Linked DNA regions of Psychroserpens ponticola. The protein of the gene in region 2 interacts with the protein of the main gene of each other region in a pairwise test. Links are inferred from orthologs where the notes say so. Each region holds a gene or a part of one and is shown on either strand. Other genes may lie near its edges.

What was found. Proteins that work in one complex are often made in the same cells at the same time.
Region 1: the proteins of ruvA (region 2) and ruvC interact in binary tests that used the Escherichia coli proteins (3 or more experiments, as listed by UniProt). The link is inferred for Psychroserpens ponticola from one-to-one orthologs.

Annotation. Positions count from the first base shown.
Region 1 is NZ_CP116221.1:3,375,497-3,379,958, forward strand. Bases 450-3,336 are described here. They hold ruvC (crossover junction endodeoxyribonuclease RuvC), read right to left. Parts: upstream 2,227-3,336; coding sequence 1,672-2,226; downstream 450-1,671. Other genes in these bases: hemW (radical SAM family heme chaperone HemW), read right to left, coding at 450-1,559; MUN68_RS14905 (outer membrane beta-barrel protein), read right to left, coding at 2,230-2,856; MUN68_RS14910 (lysylphosphatidylglycerol synthase domain-containing protein), read left to right, coding at 2,904-3,336. Also shown: MUN68_RS14890 (cyclase family protein), read right to left, coding at 1-387; more of hemW, read right to left, coding at 384-449; more of MUN68_RS14910, read left to right, coding at 3,337-3,878; MUN68_RS14915 (glycosyltransferase), read left to right, coding at 3,878-4,462.
Region 2 is NZ_CP116221.1:190,019-194,301, reverse strand. The notes cover bases 673-3,380. They hold ruvA (Holliday junction branch migration protein RuvA), read right to left. Parts: upstream 2,464-3,380; coding sequence 1,882-2,463; downstream 673-1,881. Other genes in these bases: MUN68_RS00780 (NADP-dependent malic enzyme), read right to left, coding at 2,527-3,380; sov (T9SS outer membrane translocon Sov/SprA), read right to left, coding at 673-1,876. In the rest of the region: more of sov, read right to left, coding at 1-672; more of MUN68_RS00780, read right to left, coding at 3,381-4,283. UniProt on the Escherichia coli protein: The RuvA-RuvB-RuvC complex processes Holliday junction (HJ) DNA during genetic recombination and DNA repair.

The DNA.
Region 1 (4,462 bases), 3.2 Mb from region 2 along the record:
TTTATTACCTAAAGCAAACTGCAATTGTGTTTTAGAAATTACTGTGTCTTCACCTTCTTGTTCAGGAGCAACAGTAACAACTTCTGCTAAAAAGAAAAACTGTTTTAAGTTTTTGTTTACCGAATGAAATTCTTTTGTAATATGACCTACACATTCGGTATGTGTACCATGTGCATGCGGATTAAACTGAATGTTATTAAAATTGACAAATGCACCTTCAGAAACTTTCCCTATCCAACCATCTAATTCAACGGGTTCTATTTTTGGCTCATCAATATACCATGCGTTCACATTAGATTTTGAAGCTCTCATTGGAATTGAAATATCCAACGGTTTTGATAAATCTATTTGTAATTTTCTAGAATTGTATTGTATTGTTGTAATCAAGATTCATTAAGTTTAAACAGTTCTGAAGCAATTCCATCACAGAGAAATTGTCCCTTTTTCGTAACTTTCAAATGTCCATCATCAATATACAATAAATGTTGGTGTATAAAAATTTTGGATTGTTCAATTAAGTAATCCTTAAAAACTATGCCAAAGTCATTTTCTACTTTATGAAATGAAATTCCCCAAATCGTACGCAAACCTGTCATTACATATTCGTTGTATTGATCTATAATGGTTAAAGTCTCTGTTTCTATTGGAAGTATTTTACTTTGAATAGCCTTAATGTATTTTGAATTATTACGCACATTCCAACCACGTTCTTTTCCGTTAAACGAATGCGCTGAAGGCCCAATGCCTATATAAGATTTCCCTTGCCAATAGGCTGAATTATTTTTACTGAAGTAACCGTCTTTTCCGAAGTTAGACAATTCATAATGCACAAAACCTGAAGCTTCCAAAATATCTTTTAACATATGAAATTGCTCATGTGCTTGATTATCATCTACATTCTCAATGAGTCCTTTTTTTATAAAACTAGCCAATGCCGTTTTTGGCTCAACAGTAAGTGCATAACTTGAAATATGCGGAATGTTATAGGACAATGCCGTTTCTATATTTTGTTTCCAATGGTCATTACTCAAACCTGGAATTCCATAAATTAAATCAACTGAAATATTATCGAAGTATTGTGTCGCTTCTTCTAAACAACTTTTTGCTTCTTCAGCATTATGAGCACGATTCATGAGCTTTAAATCCGACTCGAAAAAAGATTGGATTCCTATTGATAAGCGGTTGATTCCAATGCTTCTATAGTCTTCAAAAACAGTTCTCGACTGCGCTCGAACAGACAAATTCTGATTTGATTGCGCTTTTATTAAATCATCAGGATTGGCTTCGAGTGTAATTTCAGGATTTGAAACCACGTCATAAGCACTATATACCGCATCGATTAAGAACTGAAGCTCTTTAATTGTTAATACACTTGGTGTTCCACCACCAAAATAAATAGTTTGAACTGTCGTGTTTTTAAATTCTTCTTTTCTAAATTGAATTTCATTAGCCAAAGCAACAACCATTTCATCTCGTTTCTTCAAACTTGTTGAAAAATGAAAATCACAATAGTGACACGCTTGTTTGCAAAATGGTATGTGAATGTAAATGCCTGACATTAATTTTAATATTTGCTAAAAAATAAATCTTTCAAATTCATAAAAATAAATTCCGCATCAAGTGCGGAATAACAAACCAACGGTTAAACGAATAAACAGTTAAACAATTTTTCTACTTTTTCACACGATCTTCATTCTGCTTTACAAAACTTGCCCAACCAGAATAACTTTTACCAACTTCAATACGACCTTCATTATAAAAATGACAAACTGCTGCAGCCAAACCATCCATAGAATCTAAATTTTTAGGCAAGGTTTTTAAACCTAACATACTTTGAAGCATTTTGGCCACTTGCTCTTTGCTGGCATTTCCGTTTCCTGTAATTGCCATTTTAATTTTTTTAGGCGCATACTCTGTAATTGGAACTTCGCGAGATAAACCAGCTGCCATTGCAACACCTTGTGCTCTTCCTAATTTTAACATACTTTGAACGTTCTTACCAAAGAAAGGTGCTTCAATTGCAATTTCATCAGGATGATGTGTGTCAATCAATTCAATAGTGCGTTCAAAAATGAGTTTTAGCTTGAGGTAATGATCACTATATTTTTTCAAATCTAGTTCATTAAGTTGCAGGAATGTCATTTTCTTTCCTTCCACTTTTATGAGTCCGAAACCCATAATTGTTGTACCTGGATCAATACCTAATATGATTTTTTCTTTAGCCATTAATTAGCAATATTGACATCCACTTAATGAGAATGTGATTCCGAAGGTAATGGTCATCAAATTGCCATTAAATGAACCAAAGCCTTCTGTTATTGGATCAAAATCACTTCCTAATCCAAGAATATACGACACATCAGTATATAAAGACATGCGTTTACTCATGGCGTAATGAATTTCAAGACCAGCCATTACATTTAAAAATGACGTCTTATTATTTGCAAAATCACCTAAAGGCTTTACAATACTATAACCTGGTCCTGCATGAGTTACTAAACCAATTCGTTCTGGCAAAAACGTAATTGTAGGATCATAGACAAACTGCACATTTATTCTAGTGTAATTTATTTTAAATTCTGGTGATTCGCCATCACTTGAAAATCTATTAAACCCAAAATCGAGTTTTGCTCCAAATTGTGGTTTAAACATGCGTTGGAATCCTGCATTAATTGTCGGAAAATTCATTGCCTTTGATTCAAATCCTTCAACAAAACCTGATTGAGATGGACTATTTAAACCTAAAGCAATTTGAGCTTTCCATTTGTTGGAATCTCTTTGAGCATATGAAAACATTGTAATCAATAAGGTTACAGCTACTATTTTATGCTTTTGAATTTTAAAAATCGAAGTCATGTTATTATAATGGTTTATTTTTACTTGAGAAACTTACATTAAGTGCTATGCATTTAGGAAGCCTTCCTTACAAAACTAAACAATTCTTTCTTTTACTTATTAAATTAAGTATTGTTGTTGGTGCATTTTATTTTATTTACAAAAAACTCATTGAACACGAAGAACTAGATTTTCATGTTTTTCTTCAATTTTTGAAAGAAAACAACATTTTTTCAACCAAAACCACACTTTTCTTACTATTTCTAACCCTTTTTAATTGGTTTTTAGAAATCTTAAAATGGAAAATCCTAGTTACAACAATAGAAAAAATAAGTTTTAAAAATGCACTTGAACAAAGTTTAGGATCCTTAACAGCTTCATTATTTACACCAAATCGAATCGGTGAATATGGTGCCAAAGCTATTTACTATCCGTCAGGAAAAAGAAAAAAAATTGTGTTACTTAACTTTTTAGGCAATATGATGCAAATGAGTACTACTATTATATTTGGCAGTATTGGTTTATATCTTTTAAATTCTAAATATGAACTAGATATTAATTATTTAAAAGTCTCTCGGTTTTTAGTCGTAATAATTGTTATTGCACTCTTTACTGCTTTTGGACTTAAACAAAATAACTTTAAAATTAAAGGAGTTTCTATAGAACGTTTGATAGCGTTTTTTAAAAGCATTTCTGCTAAAACAAAAATCTTAGGTCTCGTTTTATCTATTGTTAGGTATCTTGTATTTTCCTTTCAATTTTATTATTTACTAACTATTTTTGGAGTGAATGTGAGTTATTATAATGCTATGATTGTGATTACTTCAATGTATGTTTTAGCTTCGGTAATTCCTTCCGTTTTTATTTTTGATGTGGTTATAAAAAGTAGCGTCGCAGTATATTTATTTACTATTGTTGGCGTAAACGATTTTACGACACTTTGTATAATAACTTTAATGTGGCTACTTAATTTTGTTTTGCCTAGTTTGTTTGGAAGTTACTACGTACTAAATTTTAATTTATCAAAAGACACTAACCTGTAATGTTAATCATCACTATCGTTATCATCATTTTATATCTGCTTCTAATTGGCTGCTTTACTATTGGATTTGATAAAGTAAAATCAATGCCTCTAGAGGATATAAAACCTAAAATTGACTTTAGTATTGTTATTCCGTTTAGGAATGAAGCTGAAAATTTACCAGATTTATTAAATTCTATTTTAGAATTGAAATACGTAAAACACAAATTTGAAATTTTATTTATTGATGACGATTCTGAAGATGAATCGGTAAAACTCATCAGAAGCAAACTTAGCAACACTAAGATCGATTTCACGATACTTACAAATGATGGTAAATCAAATTCTCCAAAAAAGGATGCCATTACAAAAGCCATTTCTAAATCTAAATTTGAATGGATTATTACTACAGATGCCGATTGTAAATTACCCAAATATTGGTTAGATGCTTTTGATTGTTGTATTCAAAAAAATGACACAAAATTTATTATCGCTCCAGTCACTTATGATCAAGTGACTTCATTCTTAAAACGTTTTCAGTTGCTTGATTTTTTAAGCCTTCAAGGCATTGGTATTGGTGGTTTTGGAATACATAAACCCATTTTA
Region 2 (4,283 bases):
GTATTGTTGTTCCATCGGATAAAACCACTGGAGAAATATAATTTAATGGCGAAGCTTCTGTATAAAAAATGTTAAGTTTAAAATCATCTTTTTCTAATTGAAATGCTCCTGTGTCATAAATATTTTTCATCATCAAGTCCCAAATAGGCTGATCGACACTTGTTACAGGGCTCTTAAGCATCTTAACAATTAAACTTTGAGTAGAGCCTTCAAGAACAATGGAGTTGTCATTAATTCCATCACCATCGAAATCTGTACCATTGTCAAGAGTTCCATCGCCATTTACATCGGCATCAGTTGCATCATTAATTCCATCTCCATCTGTATCAGTGCCATTGTCAGGAGAACCATCTCCATTTACATCTACATCTGCATCATTAGGAATGCCATCTTGATCATCATCATTATTTGTTGCCGTAGAATTAACACCATCATTTGCAAATTCACCAACTTGATACACTTCTCCACCAATAGTATATTGGAAAGCCACTGCTAAAATTTCATCATTTAAAAGTCTTTGGTTAAGTGAAATATAACCTAGTTGCTGTTGTAATTGATAGTCGGAACCTTCTTGTAATTTTCTAGCATTTTCTAATTTACCAAAATCGAATCCTTCATTGGCTGGCACCTGAATACCTTGTTCGACAGTTGTAATATCTCTAACTAAAGGAGACAGTAAAGAACCTGGTCCTGCTATATTTGTTGGATCGAAGTCGTTATTACCATTATCTGGTGGCTGATTAGCACCTACATTAACAAATCCTGGTGGTGGACTATTTAAACCTATTACTTCTGACTCTCCTAAATCTTGGAATGCTGCTAAATTTCTAACGTTATCTGTTTGATTACTTCTATTTGTCACCCAAACTTCAACACGTGTAATTTGGATATTATTATTAATGTATGGATACCGAAGCATCGCTTCATCATAATTATTTCTAAAGTGTTGTGCCAAAAAGAAGTGTCTATTTTCATCATAATCCCTTGCGAAAAACTCAAATTCTTCTAATGTTCCTCCACCTTGAGCAGTAACAGATTGTGATTGAGATCGTTGTTCAGAAAAGATAGCGGTCACTCTTGTTTTTCCAAATTGCAATTCAGTTTTTACACCGAAAAGACTTTGGGCTCCAGTAATTAATGAACTATTAAGAGGCATGGCAACGTTACCTACTTCAATTTTTCTTACAATATCGTCTTCGGTTGGTGTGTATTCTAACTTAATTAAGTTTTGAAAATCAAAAGTAGATTCTGTATCATAATTAGCGGTTACCTGTAATCTTGTTCCCACTTTACCGAGTAAACTTAAACTGATACGTTGATCAAAATCAAATGTAAAATTACTTCTGTTTCTAGGAGAAAATGTTGGATTATCTTGTTTGGTATACAAAATACCTAAATCCATTTCAACAGAACCTTGAGGAATCACTTCTATAGTATTACCACCAAAAACAGTTTCGAAAAACCCTGAATTGATATAAAACTCTGGCAACAGATTTTTTTGCTCTTCTTCAGCACCTTCTTTTTTACCCTCTTTCGCATCAATTTTTTGTTTATAGTACAATTGTTGTTGCTCTTGTAAAACTAATTTTTGAAACTCTGCTGGTGTTAATATTATTGGATAATTAATATTAAATTTGCCAACTGATTCTGTATAAATGTAACGATCTGTAACAGGATCATAAGTATATTTTGAAACAATACTTTGAGGATTAGGCATATTCATACTACCTAATGAAAAGCCTGTTTTAGCTGTAGCTGTAGTATCTTGTCCTGTTGGTATTTGCTGTGAAAAAGCAGAAGTACTAACTAGCACCAAAATTAGAATCAAGATAAAACGTTGTAAAGATTTAAGCAAGGTATCGTTAGTTATTTTAATCAAATTTATAAATTTTTTAATGCGTCCTTAATAAGGGTTTCTACATTTGAATCTGGTTGTTGCGACAATAATTTGTCTAATACGCGTTCGGATTGTTTTTTAGCAAATCCAAGAACTTCTAAAGCAGATAACGCTTCATCTTTATTAGTATTGTTTTTATTAACAGAAACTTCATCAATATCATAAACCTTCAAAACTTTATCTTTTAAATCTAATATTACTCTTGCCGCTGTTTTTGCACCAATTCCTTTTATAGATTGAATCAAAGCAACATCGCCATGAGCAATACCTTCTTTAACTTGTTGTGGAGTAAGTGAAGACAACATAGTCCTTGCTGTGCTAGCTCCAATCCCACTAACAGACAATAAAAGTTTAAAAATTTCACGTTCAGAAACTGAAGAAAATCCGTAAAGCGTATGTGCATCTTCGCGCACAATCAAATACGCAAATAACTTTAGGTTTTCTTGATCAGGAATTTGAGAATACGTATGTAATGATATGTTCAACAAATAACCAACACCATTGCAATCTATAACAACATCTGTTGGGTTCTTCTCTACTAATTTCCCCTGAATATGCGTAATCATTTATTAGCTTAGGTTAAAAACTCAAATGTAATAAAATTATTTACATTTCAAAGGTGATGTTTGCTAATGTTTTAGGCGTTCATTTTCAATTTTTTCCTTTTGCTGAGCATCAATTACAGCGATTGCTGTCATATTAACAATTTCGTCAACACTTGCATCTAATTGAAGTATGTGAACGGGTTTACGCATTCCCATCATAATTGGACCAATAGAATCTGCTTTATTCAACTCTTTTAAAAGTTTATAAGTAATATTTGCTGACTCAAGATTAGGAAAAATAAGTGTATTTACTTTTTTGCCTGCTAACTTTGAAAACGGAAAAATATCTTGAAGCATTTCACTATTCAATGCAAAATCGGTTTGCAACTCTCCATCTACCAATAAACTAGGATGACGTTTGTGTAAATATTCAACAGCTTCACGAACTTTTGTTGCTGTTTGACTTTTTGAAGATCCAAAATTTGAAAAAGATGTCATTGCCATAACAGGTGTCATGCCAAACATTCTTACAACTTTAGCTGTCATTTGAGCAATACGTGTTAGATCATTAGCAGAAGGATTAATGTTTATAGATGTATCACTTAAAAACATTGGTCCGCGTTTGGTCATCATCACATTCGTAGTTGCAATTCGAGTAGCTCCTGGAGCTAAACCAATAAGTTCAAGCATAGGCTTAACAACTGTAGGATAGCTTCGAGAAAAGCCAGTAACTAGGGCATCGGCATCACCTTCATTAACCATCATAGCTGCAAAATAGTTACGCTCACGCATAATTTTTTCAGAGGAGTATAAGGTTACGCCTTTGCGTTTTCGGTTTTTCCAATAGACTTCAGCATATTTATTTTTACGCTCTAACTCTTCGTCAGATTTAGGGTCGATAATTTCAACATCAGCATCAAACTCAATTTCTTCCATAAGTTCTAAAATAGTCTCTTTTCGACCTAATAAAATTGGAATAGCAATGCCTTCATCATAAGCAATTTGAGCAGCTTTTAAAACGTCAAGTTGATCTGCTTCAGCAAAAACAACACGCTTAGAGTTTAATTTAGCACGATTATGTAGTAAACGTACAATCTTATTATCTGCACCTAATCGCTGTAATAACTCTTCTTCATATTTGTTCCAATCTTCAATAGGCTCTTTACTCACACCACTTTCCATAGCTGCTTTTGCAACAGCAGGAGGCACAGTAGCAATAAGTCTTGGATCAAAAGGTTTCGGAATGATATAGTCTTTACCAAAAGTTAATCGCGTTTCGCCATAGGCAATATTTACTTGTTCTGGCACAGGTTCTTTAGTTAAATCGGCCAATGCTTTTACTGCAGCCATTTTCATAGCCTCATTTATTTTTGTAGCTCGAACATCTAAAGCGCCTCTAAAAATAAAAGGAAAACCGAGTACATTGTTCACCTGATTAGGATGATCACTTCGACCAGTAGCCATAATGATATCATCACGTGTATCAATTGCTAACTGATATTCAATTTCTGGATTTGGATTGGCCATTGCAAAGACGATAGGATTTGAAGCCATCATTTTTAACATATGTGGTTTCACGATATCTGCCATGGATAAACCTATAAATACATCAGCACCTTTCATAGCTTCTTCAAGAGTATCTATTTTTCGATCTGTTGCAAATTCAGCCTTTTGAGACGTTAGATTATCGCGATCCTTTCTAATAACACCTTTACTATCTAGCATTACCATATTTTCTCGTTTGGCACCACAAGATTGATATAGTCTTGAACAAGAAATGGCAGCAGCTCCTGCTCCACTAATTACAATTTGAACTTCATCGATCTTTTTTTCGGCTATTT